3 regions of the Allobosea sp. P2_A10 genome follow, and region 2 is predicted to be linked to each of the others. Evidence: predicted binding sites of a transcription regulator. Region 2 holds the regulator's gene; each other region holds the start of a gene.

Region 1 (6,297 bases), on a different contig from region 2:
GGGCGAGATGCCCTGGACTTCATCGACGGGTTGGGTCGGCTCGGCAGTGTCGACGCCATCGTTACGTCCCTGCGCGACAAGCTCGCGAGTTACGGCTTCCATGCGTTCCTGATCACCGGCCTGCCGGATATCGGGGACCGGATCGATCCGCTGGTCATGCTCAATGGCTGGCCGCCCGGCTGGTTCGACCTCTATGTGAAGCAGTCCTTCTCCGATCACGACCCGATCGTGGCCCATTGCAAGCGCTCGATCGACCCCTTCGCCTGGGCTGACGTCTATCGCGACGACACCGCGAAGCCGCGCGAGCGCGAGGTGATGCAGCGCGCCCGCGACTTCACGATGATCGACGGCTTTTGCGTGCCGATCCATGACGAGAACGGCTTTCGCGCCGTCGTCACCATGGCGGGAGACCGGCCCGATCTCTCGCCGCGCTCACTTTCGGCGATCCATCTCATGTCGATCTACGCGCACAACACCGCATCGAGCCGCGGCGTGGCGGCCGAATCCGATCGCCCGCTGACCATCCGCGAGCGCGAGGTTTTGACCTGGATGGCGATCGGCCGGACGACTGAGGGCGTGGCCGAGCGGCTTGGGATCAGTTCCGGCACCGTCGAGGCGCATTACGAGAACGCCGCGCGCAAGCTGGGCGTGCGCGGGCGGGTGCGCACGCTGATCGAAGCGCATCGGCGCGGCCAGATCACGCTCTGACGCCGCGACGAGCCGCAAGGCCGCGACTTAATCCGACCCTATCCCGGAATTCCGGGATACCCCCCAGCGGCGTCCTCCGGGAAGCTCCTTCACCAAAGCAAGGGGGAGGATGCGATGATCCACGTCGTCGATCGAGACAACCGCCATCTCTACGCCAGGGAGATCGAGGAGCATTTCAAGATCCGTCACCGCATCTATGTCGGCGAGAGGCGCTGGATGGCGCTCGAGAAGCCCGACGGCCGCGAGATCGACCAGTTCGACAATGACGATGCGGTCTATCTGCTGGCGATCGAGCATGGCCATGTGATCGGCGGGACACGGCTGGTGCCGACGCTCGGGCCGCATCTGATGGCCGACGTCTTTCCCTTCCTCGCCAATGTCCGCGGCGTCCAGCGCAGCCCCGACATCGTCGAATGGACGCGCATCTTCGTCGTGCCCGAGCGGCGCGGACCCGACAGCAAGGTGTTGCACCAGGTGCTCGCCGGCATGTTCGAATACTGCCTGCGCAACGACCTGACCGCCATTACGGTGGTCATGGAGACCTGGTGGCTGCCGCGCTTTCTCGAGCTGGGCTGGGACGTCAAGCCGCTTGGCCTGCCGGCCGTGATCGACGGGCTGAACTGCATCGGCACGATCATCGCCGTCGACGAGGCCGCCTATCATCGCACGCTCGCCTTCAAGGGCCTGAGCGGGCCGGTCATCGCCACATCCCGCGAGACGCCGCTCACGCCGTTCGGGGAGGGCGATTTCCATGTTTCATGAGCAGGCGCTCGAACAGACCCTGCTGGCGCTGGACGGCCATCTGAAAGCGCTTGGCCCGGCAGGGCTGCGCGGCGCGATCGCCGATATCGACCTGCCGGACCATCTCTGGCTGGCGGTCGAGACGCTCTGCCTGTCCGAGAGCCAGCGGGATTCGATCGTGCAGGCGCTGCTGCGCTTCTCGCCGCTCGAGGTGGTGGAGTTCGCCGACGGTTCGGTGCTGCTGCACAAGCCGCTGACGCAGCGCATCGCCCACAAGCCGCCGCCCTTGCCCGATCGCGCCATCGAGGCGTTCGTGCGCCCGCCGTTCAGGCCTGCGCCGGCTCGTCGGAAAGCGCTTCGACTAGGTCGATGATCCGGCGCCTGACCCGGGCATCCTTGATTTTAACGAACGCCTTGGTCAGCTGCACACCTTCGCTGGTCGCCATGAAATCGGCGACATAGACGCTCGATGAATGGTCGGAGAAGCCGCCGCCCGGCGCATCTCCGACCGGCGCGCCGTCGAAGAAGAACGAGACCGAGACGTCCAGTATGTTGGCGATCTGCTGCAGCCGGCTGGCGCTGATGCGGTTCGCGCCCTTCTCGTATTTCTGGATCTGCTGGAATGTCAGGCTGAGCGCTTCGCCGAGCTTCTCCTGGCTGATCCCGGCCAGCATCCGGCGCATCCTGACGCGCGAACCGACATGCCGGTCAATGGGGTTCGGAGTCTTCTTCAACATATCGCCTTCACCAGGAGCAGAATGTCCGACGCCATCTTGCATGGCCCGGCCAGCGACGCCAACCATGGTCCAGCGAATTGGAACCGGCGCCGTACGGCTTCCCCACTGCTGCTGCCTGCGGGCAAGAGCTGTGACAGACATCCTGTCGAATTTCCGGGCCTTCGCAGGATGCGCGTCGGCCGCTGGTCCTGCCGCCGAATCAGCAGGGGACAACCACGCGAAAACAGCTTGAACAAAACGGGAACATCATTGATAGTGCCGCTATGGACGGCTAGGGTCCAGCTCCGGTCGTCGGCCGGTTTCGATGTGCGCAGGAAATGGAGCCTCTCATGGCTGGTAGCGTCAACAAGGTCATTCTGGTCGGCAATCTGGGCAAGGATCCCGAGGTCCGTCGGCTCAATTCGGGCGAGCCCGTCGTCTCGCTGCGCATCGCGACATCCGAGAACTGGCGCGACAAGCAGTCGGGCGAGCGCAAGGAAAAGACCGAGTGGCACCAGGTGGTGATCTTCAACGAGAACCTCGCCAAGGTCGCCGAGCAGTACCTGAAGAAGGGCTCCAAGGTTTATATCGAGGGCCAGCTCCAGACCCGCAAATGGCAGGATCAGTCCGGCGTCGAGAAATATACCACCGAGATCGTCCTGCAGCGCTTCCGTGGCGAGCTGACGCTGCTCGACAGCCGTGGGCAGGGCGGTTCCGACGAATATGGCGAGAGCGGCGGCTCGATGGAGGATCGCTCGGGCGGCGGCGGATCGTTTGGCCGTTCGAGCCCGATGGGCGGCGGCAATGCCCCGCGCCAGCCGGCCATGGCGGGCAGCGGTGGCGGGCGCTCGTCGTCGACCCATCTCGACGACGATATTCCGTTCTAGGGCCTGCCGTTCTAGGGCTTACCGATCTGGCTCGGATGCAGTTCCGTCATCCTCGGCGAGCGAAGCTCGACCCGGGATCCATCGTAGAGCACCGCGCCTGACGATGAATCCCGGAGCCTGGTGTTATGGCCAGCCCGACGCCGATGCAGCTGGCCTCGTTTTGGCTATGGCTCACCCGGCCGCCGCCGCAGCCTCCAGCGCCGCGATGTCGATCTTGCGCATCGTCATCATTGCCTGCATCACGCGTCCGGCCTTCGCGGGATCCGGATCCATGTTGAGTTCCAGGAGGCGGTCGGGCGTGATCTGCCAGGACAGGCCGAACTTGTCCTTGAGCCAGCCGCAGTGGCTGTGCTCGCCGCCTTCGCCGAGCTTGTCCCAGAAGTAATCGACTTCCTCCTGCGATCCGCAACGGATCATCAGCGAAAACGCCTCGGTCAGCTTGAAATGCGGCCCGCCATTAAGGGCGGTGATCTGCAGGCCTTCGAGTTCGAAGGATGCGCACAGGACACTGCCCTTGGGGCCGGGGCCGGCATCGCCGCACCGCATCACCGGGCCGGCTTTGGCATTCTCGAAGACCGAGAGATAGAAGGCAACAGCCTCTTCCGCCTGATTGTCGAACCACAGGAAGGGCGAAATCTTGTTGACGCGCATGGTTGTTCCTCCGGGTTCGGTTATGGCCGCCCGCTTCGCAGGCGGAAGGTTCTAATACATAACCTTATGGTTAAGTATAAAGTGGCCGATGTCAAGCCGGCGGCTGTCGCGTGTGCTATGCGGTCGGCACAGTTGGCCCGCGCGCGCGTTCTCCTTGCCCGCGCCACGCTTCCCGACGAAGCTGACGCCATGACAACATCAGATTCAGATATCGCCGCCCTGTCCGTCTGGCTCGCCGTGGAGAGCCCGACCCATCACGCGCCCGGCGTCAACGGCATGATGGACCTCGTCGCCAGGGAGGTCGAAGGCTTACCCGTAGCGGTCGAGCGCATTCCGGGGCGGGACGGCCTTGGCGACGCGCTGATCCTGCGCGCCGGCCTCGACACTGGCGCGCCCGGAATCGCCGTGATGTCGCATCTCGACACCGTCCATCCCGTCGGCACGAGCGTGAGCGACCTGCCCATCCGCATCGATGGCGACAGGCTCTACGGCCCCGGCGTCTGCGACATGAAGGGCGGCGCCTGGCTTGCCCTGCAGGCGTTCAAGGAGGTGGCGATCGCCGGTTCGGCGAAGCGGCCGATGACCTTCCTGTTCACGCCCGACGAGGAGATCGGCTCGCCGACGACGCGCGGCGTGATCGAGGCCATCGGCAAGACATCGGTCGCGGTGCTGGTGACGGAACCCGCCCGCGACGGCGGCCGGATCGTCACGGCGCGCAAGGGCGTCGGTCGCTTCGAGGTCAGGCTGGAAGGCCGGCCCTCCCATGCCGGTACGCGCCATGCCGAGGGCCGCAGCGCGATCCGCGAGGCGGCGCACCAGATCCTCGCGATCGAGGCGATGACCGATTACGCGCGTGGCATCACCACCTCGGTCGCGCTGATGGGCGGCGGCACGGCCGCCAACGTGATCCCGCAGCACGCCTGGTTCAGCGTCGATTGCCGGGTCACCAGCCTTGCCGACGGCGTGATGATGGAGAACCGCGTTCTGAGCCTGTCGGCGCGCGACCCGGACGTTTCGATCAAGGTCAGCGGCGGCATGAACCGCCCGCCCTACGAAAAATCGGTGGCAGTCGCCGGCCTGTTCGAGACCGCGCGCGAGATCGCGGCAAGCATCGGCTTCACTCTGGAGGACGTGCCGATGACCGGCGGCGGCTCCGACGGCAACTTCACCGCCGCGCTCGGCATCCCGACGCTGGACGGGCTCGGAATCGACGGCGGCGGTGCGCACACCTTGCAGGAATACGCGCTGATCTCGTCGATCGCACCGCGTCGGGCTCTGATCAAGGGGTTGCTGGAGACAGTGTGAGGGGGCGCGCTTCCGTGGCCGGAAACGCCCCGTCATCCCGGGCTTGACCTGGGATCCATCATAGAGCGCTGTCGAGCCCTATGATGGATCCCGGATCGGCGCGGCTTCGCCGCTTGTCCGGGATGACGGCGTGGTCGTGAATAGTGGCTTTGCCCGATGCCGGCGACTACTCGCCGCCGGCCTCCGGAGCTTCGGCTTCGGCCTCGCCGCTCTCGTCCTCGCCATCGTCGCCGATGCATTCGACCGAGACGACCTTCTCCTTGCCGGAGGTGTCGAAGATCGTCACGCCTTGCGTCGAGCGGCCGGCGATGCGGATCGGCTTGCTGCCACCGACCGGCAGCCGGATAACCTGCCCGCCATCGGTGACGAGCATGATCTGGTCCTTCTCGTCCACGGGGAAGGAGGCGATCAGTTTGCCGTTGCGCTCGTTGACGACCATGGCGACGATGCCCTTGCCGCCGCGCCCGGTGACCCGGTACTCGAAGGACGAGGTGCGCTTGCCGTAGCCGTTCTCGGACACCGTCAGAATGAACTGCTCGGTCGCGCCCATCAGCGCGCGCTTTTCCTGACCAAGTTCGACATCTCCGGTCGGCGTGTCGTCGGCATCGGGAGCGCTTGCCGCCACCTCGACAACGGCATCCTCGGTGTCGCCGTTCACGGCACGGCGCGCGGCGGCGGCGTCCTTGAGATAGGTCGCGCGCTCCTCCGGCGTCGCATCGAGATGCTTGAGGATCGCCAGCGAGATGACGGTGTCGCCCTCGGCCAGGGTGATGCCGCGCACGCCGGTTGAATCGCGGCCCTTGAAGACGCGCACCTGCGGCACCTCGAAGCGGATGCACTGGCCCGCCGCCGTGGTCAGCAGCACGTCGTCATGCTCCGAGCAGATCTGCACGTCGACGATCTGGTCGCCCTCGTCGAGCTTCATCGCGATCTTGCCGGCGCGGTTGACGTTGACGAAGTCCGACAGCTTGTTGCGCCTGACGCCGCCAGACGCCGTGGCGAACATCACGTCAAGCCTGTCCCAGCTCTCCTCGTCCTCCGGCAGCGGCATCACCGTGGTGATGCGCTCCTTCTGCTCCAGCGGTAGCATGTTGACCAGCGCCTTGCCGCGCGCATTGGGGGCCGCCAGCGGCAGCCGCCAGACCTTCTCCTTGTAGGCCTGGCCCAGCGAGGAGAAGAAGATGATCGGCGTATGCGTGTTGGCGACGAACAGCCGCGTGACGAAATCCTCGTCGCGGGTCGACATGCCGGAGCGGCCCTTGCCGCCTCGCTTCTGCGCCCGGTAGGTC
Region 2 (6,297 bases):
AAACGATGCGGCGTCGAAACCTTCCTCGTCGGCGAAAGCCTGATGCGGCAGGCCGATGTCGCGGCAGCCACACGCGATCTGCTGACCGGCTCCGGCGCCGAGGCCGCCGCGTGACCGGGCTCAGCCATCTCGACGCGCTGGGCCAGGCCCATATGGTCGATGTCGGCGACAAGGCCGAGACCGTGCGCATGGCGGTGGCCGAGGGCTGCGTCGTGATGCTGCCGGAAACGCTCGCGATCGTGCGGCGCGGCGACGCCAAAAAGGGCGACGTGCTCGGCACGGCCCGTCTCGCCGGCATCATGGCGGCCAAGCGGACCCATGAGCTGATCCCACTCTGCCACCCGCTGCTGATCAGCAAGATCGCGGTCGATCTCGTCATCGACGAAGCGCTGCCGGGTGTGCGCGTGACGGCGGAGGTGAGAATGAAAGGCCAGACCGGCGTCGAGATGGAGGCGCTGACGGCGGTCTCGGTCGCCTGCCTGACGGTCTACGACATGGTCAAGGCGGTCGACCGCGCCATGCGGATCGAAGGCATACGACTCATCCATAAATCCGGCGGCAAGTCAGGCGTCTACGAGGCCAAGGCGGTCTGATGGCGCTGACGCCGGTCAAGGTGGCTCTGCGCGCGCTGCTCGACAGCGTTCCCGGCCCGACGCCGGGCGAGAGCCTGCCGCTTGCGCAATGCGCCGGCCGGGTGCTCGCCGCCGACATTATCGCGCTCAGGACGCAGCCGCCTTTCGCCAATTCGGCGATGGACGGCTATGCGGTCCGCGCCGAGGATTGCGCGGCGGGGCAAGAACTCGCTGTCATCGGAGAATCCGCCGCCGGGCGCGCCTTCGCGAGGGCGCTTGGTGCGGGCGAGGCCGTGCGCATCTTCACCGGCGCGCCGATCCCCGCCGGCGCCGATGCGATCCTGATCCAGGAGAACGCCGATGGCGTCGGGACAGCGACAATCCGGGTGCGCGAGACCACAAGCAGGGGCCGCTTCGTGCGCCCGGCCGGGCTCGACTTCCGCGACGGCGACGTCTTGCTGCCAGCCGGGCGCGTCCTCGACAGCGCGGCGCTCGGCCTCGCCGCCGCCGGCGGTCATCCTGCGCTGACGCTGCGGCGCAAGCCGCTGGTCGCGATCCTGGCCACCGGCGACGAACTCGTCCTGCCCGGCGAGCCTGTCGGGCCCGACCAGATCGTCGCATCCAACAGCTTTTCGCTGGCCGCGATCGTCGAGGCTGCGGGAGGCATCGTCCTCGATCTCGGCATCGCGCGCGACAACCACCCCGACCTCGCCGCCAAGATCGAGGCGGCGAAAGCCTCCGGCGCGGATGTCCTGATCACGTTGGGGGGCGCATCTGTCGGAGAGCACGATCTCGTCCAGTCGGCGCTGAAGGCGCAAGGGATGGCTCTCGGTTTCTGGAAGATCGCAATGCGGCCTGGTAAGCCGATGATGATGGGCCGGCTCGGAGCGATGGTCGCCGTCGGTCTGCCGGGAAATCCGGTGGCGTCGATCGTCTGCGGGCATCTCTTCGTCGTGCCGCTGATCGAGGCGCTGCTCGGCATGGATGCACCCGAGCGCGACAGGAGCGAGCCGGCCTTCCTCGGCAGTGACATGCCGGCCAATGACGAGCGCGAGGATTATCTGCGCTCCGACCTCGCACCGATCGCGGCCGGCTGGCAGGTCACGCCTTTCACCAGGCAGGATTCCTCGATGCTGGGGACGCTGGCGCGCGCGCAGGCTCTGGCGATCCGCCCCGCCTTTGCCCCGGCTGCAAGGCAGGGCGATCCCTGCCGGATCATCCGCCTGCGCTAGGCCTGCTTGTGGAACACAACACGAACGTGTATGGTGTTCGTGATTTGTTTCGATTCTGCGCCAAGCCTTGGCCAGAACGTCGATCATCGCGCCGGCGGGGACCATGCTGACACGCAAACAGTTCGAACTGCTTCGCTTTATCCAGGAGCGCCTGCGTGAAAGCGGCGTACCTCCCTCCTTCGACGAGATGAAGGATGCGCTCGACCTGAAATCGAAATCGGGCATCCATCGCCTGATCATGGCGCTCGAGGAGCGCGGCTTCATCCGCAGGCTGCCGAACCGCGCGCGCGCGCTCGAGGTGATCAAGCTGCCCGATGGCGTGGCCGGTGCGCAGAGCCCGCGCGGACGCTTCAGTCCTTCGGTCGTACAGGGTGGTCTCGGCAAGGTCAGGCCAGCGTCCTCGACGCCCGATGAGGATATCCGCTCGACCATCGCCATTCCGGTCATGGGGCGGATCGCGGCCGGCACGCCGATCTCGGCGATCCAGAGCCGCAGCCACAATGTCTCTATGCCCGCCGACATGCTTGGAGCCGGCGAGCATTACGCGCTGGAGGTGCGCGGCGATTCGATGGTCGAGGCCGGCATTCTCGACGGCGATACCGTCGTCATCCGCAGGCAGGACACCGCCAATACCGGCGACATCATCGTGGCGCTGATCGACGACGAGGAAGCGACGCTGAAGCGCCTGCGCAAGCGTGGGTCGTCGATCGCGCTGGAGGCTGCCAACCCCGCCTACGAGACCCGCGTGCTCGGGCCCGACCGGGTCAAGATTCAGGGCCGACTCGTCAACCTGATGCGGCGCTACTGAAGGCTGTCGGTCTCCGCACCGCTGGCTTCGTCGGCAACAGCCGGCGCCGGGGTTTGCTGCTGGACGGGACGCGCCGCTGAGGCTGCCCGTCTTGTCCATGGGCGCTCGGCATCCGGGCGTTCCGATTGCAGTGTTCGCCAGCCCCCGACGCGGCTGACCAGTGAGGTCGCACCATCACGGCCGAGCGCCATGCGGTCGATCAGTTTCGCGTCGCAGACTGCCGACCACGGGATCGGCGTCACCACGAGGTCGGCGCGTCGACAATCCTCGATGCTCGCGATGCGCTCGCGAGCATAGACGATGCTGCGGCCATCCTTGCCGCGAATGACGCAGCCGAGCGTGTCGCAGGCAACGCCCTGACGCAGCGATGCGTCCGTGGGCGGGCGGCTGTCGCCATCGGCGGTCAGCCATTGCTGGACGACGAAGGCGCTGGGGCGGCCGGCAAGAAGCAGGCGGCCGTCGGGACCGCGCACGGCGATGCCGGAGCCATCGCGCTCGATCAGGATGTCGGGCCGTTCGGGCTTGGCAGCAACCGCGACGCCTGTCGCCAGCGGCAGGATGGCGAGCAGGCGCAGCTTCGTGCTCCACAGCGTCGCCCAGAGCAGGCAGGCCGAAAAGCAGCCGAGCGCCACCGTGCCGAAGGCCGGGATGATCAGCGTCGAATGGTCGATCGTCGCGACCCAATGGGCGAGCTTCAGGACGAGGTCCGATGCAAAGCCCATCGCCGCCCAGGCCGGCCAGTCTAGGCCGAGCGGATAGGCGAGCACGCCGAAGACCGCTGCGGGCATCACGATCAGCGAGACGAAGGGCAAGGCGAGCGCATTGCCGAGGAGGCCGAATGGGTTGAAGGTCTGGAAGTGATAGGCGCCGAACGGCGCTGTCGCCGCCGTGGCGAGCAATGTCGTGACGACGATCCCGCTGGCGGCAATCCAGAGTGGGCGCAGCGGCCAGGGCCAGGGTGAAGGCGGCGCGGATCGTTCGCGCTCCTCCCAGCGTTCGGCGAAGGCGATGAGCGCCGCGACCGCGCCAAATGACATCTGAAAGCTCGGCCCGAGCAATGCATCGGGTTCCCGCAGCAGGACGATGATGGCGGCAAGCGCGAGGTTGCGCATGCTCAGCGCCGGCCGGTCGACCAGGATCGCACCGAGCATGACCAGCGTCATGATCAGCGAGCGCACCGTCGCGACGTCGGAGCCGGAGAAGACGCAATAGCCGAAGGCCCCAAGCATCGCCGCGCAGGCCGCGATCTTCTTGATCGGCCAGCACAAGGCGAGCGTTTGCGACAAGGCGAGCAGCGCGCGCACGATGCCGAAGATGGTGCCCGCCGCCAGCACCATGTGCAGGCCGGAGATCGAGACGATGTGGTAGATGCCGGCCGCGCGCAGGTCGGTGTTGGTCGTCTCCGTGATCAGCCCGCGCTTGCCGGTGACAAGCGCTGCCGCCATCGCGCCTGCCTGTCCGCCGCCGACACTGGCGATGCGTTGCGTCAGGGCGTTGCGGGCGCGATCGATCATCACGGCGAGTGCAAGTTCGGGCGGCGGCGGACGCTGCGGTGGAGACAGGACGATCTTGCCGGGAATGTTGCCGACCGCGCCGATGCCCTTGAAGAACGCATCGCGGCCGAAATCATAACCGCCCGGCCGTGCCGGTCCCGGTGGCGGCAGCAGGCGGGCATTGGCCGAAATGTGGTCGCCGGGCGATACCGAACCCGCTTTAATGTTGACGCGGACGCGTCGGGGCTGCCGCTCCGGCTCGACGCCGGCGATGCCGGTGACGAGCACAACCAACCTGGCGCCGACGTCGCGCGCCTCGACCGATTCGACATAGCCGCTGAGCTGGCCGATGCGCGGCCGGTCGAGGATCGGTGTCGCGATCGAGGCCGTGCGCCAGGTCGCGGCGGCAAAGCCGACGAAGGCGGCGGCGACGCCCAAGCACAGATACAGCGCCGGTAGCTTGTGTCGCATCAGCAGCGCCGCCACGCCGGCGATCGAAAATCCCGCCAGAGACGCCCAGAGCGCAGGTTCCCGGTCGGCGGCGAAATAGAGCAGGATGCCGACGCCCATCATCACCGGCAGCCAAAGGAAAAGCCGGCGGCGTTCGGCCTCGGCAGCCAGGGCGGCATTCAGACGTCGGCCCCAGTCCCGGGCCGCGAGCGCAAGCCCTGCCCCGTCCAGCCTGATGACCGGCAGGCGCGGACGCAGGACGCGAACCTGCGCGCCGCGCGGCGTGGTCAGCTCGGGCAAGGCCGACTGCATCGGCTTGGTGCCTCCGGCGGGTGCGGGAGCCAGCGCAACGAGGACAAACCGCCCGCGATCTTGCGCTTAACGCGGACGGCTCGCCCATGTTACAGCGGCCGCGCCGGTTGTCATGCTGCTCCGGCGGAAATTCCCTGTTTGCCCCGGGCTGCCGTTGATCTGGCCCGGCTGGAGCCTTGTTTTCATGAGCGACGCCGTCGTTACGCGCTTTGCCCCCTCGCCCACCGGCTTCCTACATATCGGCGGGGCGCGGACGGCGCTGTTCAACTGGCTCTATGCCCGCCGGCATGGCGGCAAGATGCTGCTGCGCATCGAGGACACCGATCGCGAGCGCTCGACCGAGCCGGCGATCGCGGCGATCCTCGACGGGCTGGCCTGGCTCGGGCTCGATTGGGACGGCGACACCGTCTACCAGTTCGCCCGCGCCGAGCGGCATCGCGAGGTCGCGCAGGCGATGCTGGCCGCAGGTAACGCTTATTACTGCTATGCGACGCCTGCCGAGCTCGACGAGATGCGCGAGCAGGCCAAGGCCGCCGGCAAGCCGATGCGTTACGACGGCCGCTGGCGCGATCGTGATCCCGCGACCGCGCCCGCCGGCGTCAAGCCGGTGATCCGCCTGCGGGCGCCGCAGACCGGCGAGACCGTGGTGATGGACGAGGTTCAGGGCCGCGTCGTCTGGCAAAACGAGAACCTCGACGATCTGGTGCTGCTGCGCTCCGACGGCAACCCGACCTACATGCTCGCGGTCGTCGTGGACGATCACGACATGGGCGTGACCCACGTCATCCGTGGCGACGACCATCTGACCAACGCCGCGCGGCAGACGCAGATCTATCAGGCGATGGGCTGGAGCGTGCCGAGCATGTCGCACATCCCGCTGATCCATGGCGCCGATGGAGCCAAGCTCTCCAAGCGCCATGGCGCACTCGGCGTCGACGCCTATCGCGCGATGGGCTACCTGCCGATCGCGCTGCGCAACTATTTGCTGCGGCTGGGCTGGAGCCATGGCGACCAGGAGATTTTCTCGACGCAGGAGATGATCGACCTGTTCAACCTCTCCTCGATCGGGCGTTCCGCAGCGCGGTTCGATTATGCCAAGCTGGAGAGCCTGAACGGGCTCTATATGCGCCAGTCCGACGATCACGACCTGCTTGAGGCCCTGAAGACGATCCTTCCCGAGATCGGACCCGAGCGCGGTCTGCCGGCGGTGCTGTCGCCTGAGCTTGAGGCGAGCTTCCTTGCCGCCATGCCCGGGCTGAAGGAGCGCGCCAAGACCCTGATCGAGCTCGTCGACAGCGCCTATTATCTCTACGCCAAGCGGCCCCTGAAGCTCGACGCCAAGGCCGCTACCCTGCTCGACGATGCCGGCAAGCAGCGCCTGCCAGGCCTCGCGGACAAGCTTTCGGCGATCAACGACTGGTCGACGGAGG
Region 3 (6,297 bases), on a different contig from region 2:
GGCAGGGCAGGGGCAGGCGGGCGGTTTCGCGTTCGCCGGCCTCGTCGAACAGGCAGAGATCGACCCTTTCGCCGTTGCGCGAGAAGACCGCGAAGGCAACGCCCTCAGCTGTGACGGTCGTGCCCATCCGCGCAGGCAGCGCATTGGGTTCGATCCGCCATGGCTTGTCCAATGCGTTCAAGCCTTGGCTGCGACGCCGGCCGGGACGTGCCAGATGCGTTCGGCATACTCGCGAACGGCGCGGTCTGCGCTGAACCAGCCGCAATTGGCGGTGTTGGCGATCGACATCGTCCACCAGCGCTCCTGGTCGGCCCAGAGGCCGTCGATGCGGCGCTGCGCCTGCCGATAGCTCTCGAAATCGTTCAGGACCATGAACCAGTCATTGGCGCGCAGGCCGTCGACCAGTCCCTTGTAGCGGTCGCGTTCGCGCGGAGAAAATACCCCGCTTGCGATGGCGTCGAGCACGCCTTCGAGATGGGGGGCCGCGCCGATGACCTCGTCGATCGGGCGAGGGCTGCGTTTTGCGACCTCGACCTCGGCTGCGCTCATGCCGAAGATCACGATGTTGTCGAGCCCGACGCGCTCGCTGATCTCGATATTGGCGCCGTCCATCGTGCCGATCGTGATCGCGCCGTTGAGTGCGAACTTCATGTTGCCGGTGCCCGACGCCTCCAGCCCGGCGGTCGAGATCTGTTCAGAGACGTCGGCGGCAGGGATGATGATCTCGGCGGCGCTGACATTGTAATTCGGCAGGAAGACGACTTTCAGCCGGTCGCGGGTGGTGATGTCGTTGTTCACGACGGTCGCGACGTCGTTGATCAGGTTGATGATCGCCTTGGCCGTGCCGTAGTTCGAGGCAGCCTTGCCGGCGAAAATCTTCACGCGCGGCGCCCAGTCGCGATAGGGCTCGGAGCGGATCGCATCGTAAAGCGCGATCGTCTCGAGGATGTTGAGCAACTGGCGCTTGTATTCATGGATGCGCTTGATCTGCACGTCGAACAGCGCGGAGGGATCCACCACCACGCCGGTCTCGTGGCGGATCACCTGCGCGAGCTTCAGCTTGTTCTGCCGGCGGATCGCGACGAGCCGCTCATGCAGCGCGGTGTCGCCGGCATGCTTCGAGAGCCCGTCGATCCGGGTGATGTCATCGCTGACGCCGCCGCAGACCTCCTCCAGCAGCTTGGTCAGGCCGGGATTGGCTGACAGCAGCCATCGACGCGGCGTGATGCCGTTGGTGACGTTGGTGATGCGGTCCGGGAAGATGGCGTGCAGCGGCGCGAACACCGTCTCCTGCATCAGCCTCGAATGCAGCGCCGAAACGCCGTTGACCGTGTGCGAACCGACGAAGGCGAGATGGGCCATGCGCACGCGCCGGCCATGCGATTCGTCGATCAGCGAGATCCTGGAGAGATCGACGGTGTCGCCGCCGGCCGAGCGGCGCACGCCGTCGAGGAAGCGGGCGTTGATGCCGAAGATGATCTGCATGTGACGCGGCAGAAGCCGCTCCATCAGGGCAACCGGCCAGGTCTCCAGCGCTTCGGGCAGCAGAGTGTGGTTGGTGTAGGAGATCGTGCCGCTGGTGATGGTCCAGGCGTCTTCCCAGGAGAAGCCGTGATCGTCGATCAGCAGGCGCATCAGTTCGGCGACGGCCAGCGCCGGATGGGTGTCGTTGAGCTGGATCGCGACCTTCTCGGGCAGGTTGTCGAGCTTGCCGAACTGGCGGTAATGCCGGCGCACCAGATCCTGCAGCGAGGCTGAGGTGAAGAAGAACTCCTGCCGCAGCCGGAGTTCCTGGCCGGCGGGCGTGGAATCGTTGGGGTAGAGCACCTTCGAGATCGCCTCGGCGCGGTTGCGCTCGGCGACGGCGCCGACCAGGTCGCCCTGGTTGAAGGCGTCGAGGGAAAGCGGATGCATTGCGCGTGCCCGCCAAAGCCGCAACGTCGACGCGTCGCGCCCGCGCCAGCCGACGATCGGCGTATCATAGGCGACGGCGAAGACGGTTTCTTCCGGAGTCCAGATAACCTCTCCGGCCTTTTCGGTGGCTGCTACCGCGCCGCCGAAGCAGATCTGGTAGGCGCTCTCGCGGCGCTCGAACTCCCAGGGGTTACGGAAGGAGAGCCAGTCCTCGGGAATCTCGACCTGCTTGCCGGCTTCGATGCGCTGCTTGAACAGGCCGTGGTCGTAGCGGATGCCGTAGCCGAGCGCGGGAATGCCGGTCGAGGCCATCGCCTCCATGTAGCAGGCCGCAAGCCTGCCGAGGCCGCCATTGCCGAGCGCGGCGTCGGGTTCGATGGTCTCGATCGCGCCGAGGTCGACGCCGAGATCGGCCATGGCCTGCGCGACAGCGCCGGTGAGGCCCAGATTGTTGAGCGCATCGGCAAGCGAGCGGCCGATCAGGAACTCCAGCGAGAGATAATAGACCCGCTTGCGCCCGGTCCTGTAGCTCTCGCGTGTCGAATGCTGCCAGACATCGATGACGTGATCGCGCACGGCCAGGATCGCCGCCGTGAGCCAGTCATGCGGCTGGGCGACCGAGGGATTCTTGCCGAGCGAATAGGTCAGCTTCCTGACGATCTCGGCCTTGAGTGTCTCGACCAGATTAGCCGATTTGGACGTGTTTGCGGCTTTGGTCTGCGAGGCGGTGTCGGTCAAGGCGTCGGAATCCCGGCTGTTGTCGATGGGGTGGAGTGTCGAGGCAAGTCAGACCCAAGTCCAGCCGAAAGCGCCATGCCGGAGCCTCTTTCGCGGGCAGCCGACGGACAAGGATAAGCCGGCGACCACGCGGCCGCCGGCTTCGTCGATTGTCTCGAAGTCCTGCGTCGCCGGCCTCAGTTCAGCTGGCTGCGGGTTTCCTCGCGGGCGCGTTCACCGATTTGCTTGGCGCCGCTCATCGCCGATCCGGTAATGCCGACAACGCTCGTCCACGCATTGCGGGTGTAGGCGCCCTCATGGACGACAGCGTCATATCCGATCGCGAGAACTGCGATGATCAAAAGAAGCCGGAACATGATTATCCCTCCCATGTCGAACCTGTCCCTTACAACGCGCGGTTGCGCCGAGGGTTCCAGCATGCGCCTTCGGTGCGGCGCTGCGACGATCGGTCCCGGCGTCGGACTGGCGAAAGGAACAGAGTTTCGGTAAGAACATAACAGGAACAATGGAGGTTGCCTTGGCTCAACTGACCACCATGCAGAAGCTGGAAATCCTCAGCGACGCCGCGAAATACGACGCCTCCTGCGCCTCCAGCAACACGACCAAGCGCGATTCGCTGGGCGGTAAGGGCATCGGCTCGACCACTGGCTCGGGTATCTGCCATTCCTATGCGCCGGACGGGCGCTGCATCTCGCTGCTCAAGATCCTGCTGACGAATTTCTGCAGCTATGACTGCGTGTTCTGCATCAACCGCTCGTCCAGCAATGTCGCGCGCGCCCGGTTTTCGGTCGAGGAGGTGGTCGATCTCACGCTGAATTTCTACAAGCGCAACTATATCGAAGGGCTGTTCCTGTCCTCGGGCATCATCCGCTCGCCGGATTACACGATGGCGGAGATGGTGCGGGTCGCTCAGACTTTGCGGCAGAGCCATGATTTTCGCGGCTACATTCACCTCAAGCTGATCCCGAGCGCCAGTCCCGATCTGGTGGCGCAGGCCGGGCTCTTCGCCGACCGCGTCTCGATCAATGTCGAGCTGCCCAGCGAGACCTCGTTGAAGCGGTTCGCGCCGGAAAAGCAGTCGCGCGACATCCGCTCGGCGATGGGCGGGCTCAGACTCAGGATCGAGGAGGGCAAGGCGGAACGCGCCCGCAGCCGCAAAGCGCCGTCCTTCGCGCCGGCGGGGCAGAGCACGCAGATGATCGTCGGGGCGGACGGGGCGAGCGACGCCGCGATCCTGGATCGCAGCGCGCAGCTCTATGGCGCGTTCGGGCTCAGGCGCGTCTACTATTCGGCGTTCAGCCCGATCCCGGACGCATCGAGCCAGCTGCCGCTTTCCGATCCGCCGCTGATGCGCGAGCACCGGCTCTACCAGGCCGACTGGCTGACGCGGCTTTATGGCTTCGAGGTCGGCGAAATCCTCGATTCGGCTTCGGGCGAGATGCTCGATCTTGCGATCGACCCCAAGCTCGCCTGGGCGCTGCGGCATCGCGAGCGCTTCCCGGTCGATGTCAACAAGGCCGATCGCGAGGCGCTGCTGCGGGTGCCGGGGCTGGGCACGCGCAGCGTCGGCCGCATCCTCGAGATGCGGCGTTTTCGCCGGCTGAGGCTGGACGATGTCGGCAAGCTCGCGCGCTCGGTCACGACGCTGCGCAACTTCATCGTCGCGGAGGGCTGGCGACCGGGCGCCCTGCTCGACAGCGAGCGGCTGCGGCTGCATCTGGCGCCGCGCCCCCGGCAACTGGCGCTGCTGTGACCTTCCTCGCGCGACTGGAGCATCCCGCCGATTTCGAGGGCTGGCGGCGGCAGGCGCGGGTGCTGGCGCGCGGCGACATCCTGCCGGGCGACATCGTCTGGCTGACCGGCGACGAGCCGGCCGGGCTGTTCGATGCGCAAGCCGTCGAGGGTGCGGCAGGCGCTCCTGGTCGCGAATTGACCGTCCCGCGCGATTTCCCCGATCTCGCCGCGCAGGTCGTGTGCCATTGCGATCCCGAGCGGTTCGGACTGCTCTATCGGCTGCTCCTCCGCCTGCAGGGAGAGCCGAACCTGCTGAAGGTCGCAAGCGATGACGACGTGCATCGTGCGCAGGCGATGGCCAAAGCGGTGCGGCGCGACATGCACAAGATGACCGCCTTCGTGCGCTTCCGCGAGGTCGTCGGTCCCGATGGCGGCGAGGCGTTCGTCGCCTGGTTCGAGCCCGAGCACTTCATCGTCGAACGCGTCTCTTCGTTCTTCGTGAAGCGCTTTTCGGCGATGGCCTGGTCGATCCTGACGCCGCGGCGTTCGCTGCATTGGGACGGGGAGGCGCTGCATTTCGCAGCCGGCGCAGCGAGAGCCGATGCGCCCGACGACGACGCGATGGAGGCGTATTGGCTGACCTACTACGCCAATATCTTCAATCCGGCCCGGCTCAAGATCAAGGCGATGAAGGCGGAGATGCCGGAGAAATACTGGCGCAATCTTCCCGAGGCCGAGTTGATCGCTCCCCTGATCGCCGGCGCGGCCCGGCGCGCGGAGGAGATGGTGGCGAAGATGCCGACCGTGCCGCCGGAGCGGCATGCGAGACAGCTGACGCGGCAGAGCGCGGTGGCGCCCGCGGAGCCGGCCGCGCTCGAAACCTGGCAGGACACAGCCGATGCGGCGCGTGCCTGCGAGCGCTGCGGCCTGTGTCGCGACGCGACGCAGACTGTGTTCGGCGAGGGCCCGCTCGATGCGCCGGTCATGTTCGTCGGCGAGCAGCCCGGCGACCAGGAGGATCTGGCAGGAAAGCCGTTTGTCGGTCCGGCCGGACGGGTCTTCGACCGCGCCATGGCGGAAGCGGGCCTCGACCGGACGCGCGCCTATGTCACCAACGCGGTGAAGCATTTCAAATTCGAGCTGCGCGGCAAGCGCCGCATCCACCAGAAGCCGAATGCCGGCGAAGTCAGCGCCTGCCGCTTCTGGCTGGGACTTGAGCGGGAGTTCGTGCGACCGAAGCTGATCGTGGCGCTGGGTACGACCGCGCTGACCTCGCTGCTCGGGAGGACCACGACGCTGTCCTCGGTACGGGATCGGGACATCACGCTTCCGGATGGCACGAGGCTGCTGGCGACGGTGCACCCATCCTATCTGCTGCGGCTGCCCGACGAGGATCAAAGCCGCCGCGAGAGCGCGCGCTTCATCGCCGATCTCAAAAGGGTGGGCGCGATCATGCCGGAGATGAGTCTGACGCCGACGGCGTAAGCCGGGTTGCAATTTCTTCTCGCGAGCCCTCATCCTGAGGAGCCGCGAAGCGGCGTCTCGTAGGATGCTGCAGAAGGCTCCCGAGAAAACTGGAGCGTCCTTCGAGACGCGACCTCCGGTCGCTCCTCAGGATGAGGGCCGAGGGTTGCATGTTCGAGGATCTGAAGGGCAAGCGCGTTCTGGTGACGGGCGCGTCGTCGGGGCTCGGGGCGCATTTCACGAGGGTTTTGGCTGGCCATGGTGTGCATGTCGTGGCCGCGGCGCGGCGGCTCGACCGACTGACCGAACTGGCGCGGTCCTGCGCCGATCTGCCGGGCAAGGTCACGCCGCTGGTGCTTGATGTCGGCTCGGTCGCCGCGATCGAAGCGGGTCTGGCGCAGGCAGAGGCGGCGATGGGCGGGCTCGACGTCCTCATCAACAATGCCG

Evidence for each region. The regulator LexA, encoded in region 2, represses DNA repair genes until DNA is damaged. The targets are predictions, from matches to a motif close to TGTTCNNNNTGTGTTCNG.
Region 1: ssb (single-stranded DNA-binding protein) is a predicted target of LexA. The motif match lies at 2,415-2,432, and genes of this name have one in related genera.
Region 3: AC1DZY_RS24855 (putative DNA modification/repair radical SAM protein) is a predicted target of LexA. The motif match lies at 3,140-3,157, and genes of this name have one in related genera.

What each region holds. Positions count from the first base shown of each region.
Region 1 covers NZ_JBFUCS010000020.1:5,444-11,740, forward strand. Annotated here, with positions in the region: gene AC1DZY_RS22420 (autoinducer binding domain-containing protein) at 1-708, shown strand, start outside; gene AC1DZY_RS22425 (acyl-homoserine-lactone synthase) at 823-1,470, shown strand; gene AC1DZY_RS22430 (hypothetical protein) at 1,460-1,822, shown strand; gene AC1DZY_RS22435 (helix-turn-helix domain-containing protein) at 1,776-2,186, opposite strand; gene ssb (single-stranded DNA-binding protein) at 2,516-3,052, shown strand; gene AC1DZY_RS22445 (VOC family protein) at 3,224-3,703, opposite strand; gene AC1DZY_RS22450 (M20 family metallopeptidase) at 3,893-5,008, shown strand; gene gyrA (DNA gyrase subunit A) at 5,175-6,297, opposite strand, start outside.
Region 2 covers NZ_JBFUCS010000014.1:61,820-68,116, reverse strand. Annotated here, with positions in the region: gene trpC (indole-3-glycerol phosphate synthase TrpC) at 1-114, shown strand, start outside; gene moaC (cyclic pyranopterin monophosphate synthase MoaC) at 111-593, shown strand; gene AC1DZY_RS19050 (molybdopterin molybdotransferase MoeA) at 593-1,804, shown strand; gene lexA (transcriptional repressor LexA) at 1,908-2,612, shown strand; gene AC1DZY_RS19040 (ComEC/Rec2 family competence protein) at 2,606-4,867, opposite strand; gene gltX (glutamate--tRNA ligase) at 5,052-6,297, shown strand, end outside.
Region 3 covers NZ_JBFUCS010000029.1:22,017-28,313, forward strand. Annotated here, with positions in the region: gene glgX (glycogen debranching protein GlgX) at 1-181, opposite strand, end outside; gene AC1DZY_RS24845 (glycogen/starch/alpha-glucan phosphorylase) at 178-2,652, opposite strand; gene AC1DZY_RS24850 (hypothetical protein) at 2,829-3,008, opposite strand; gene AC1DZY_RS24855 (putative DNA modification/repair radical SAM protein) at 3,188-4,405, shown strand; gene AC1DZY_RS24860 (UdgX family uracil-DNA binding protein) at 4,402-5,871, shown strand; gene AC1DZY_RS24865 (SDR family NAD(P)-dependent oxidoreductase) at 6,021-6,297, shown strand, end outside.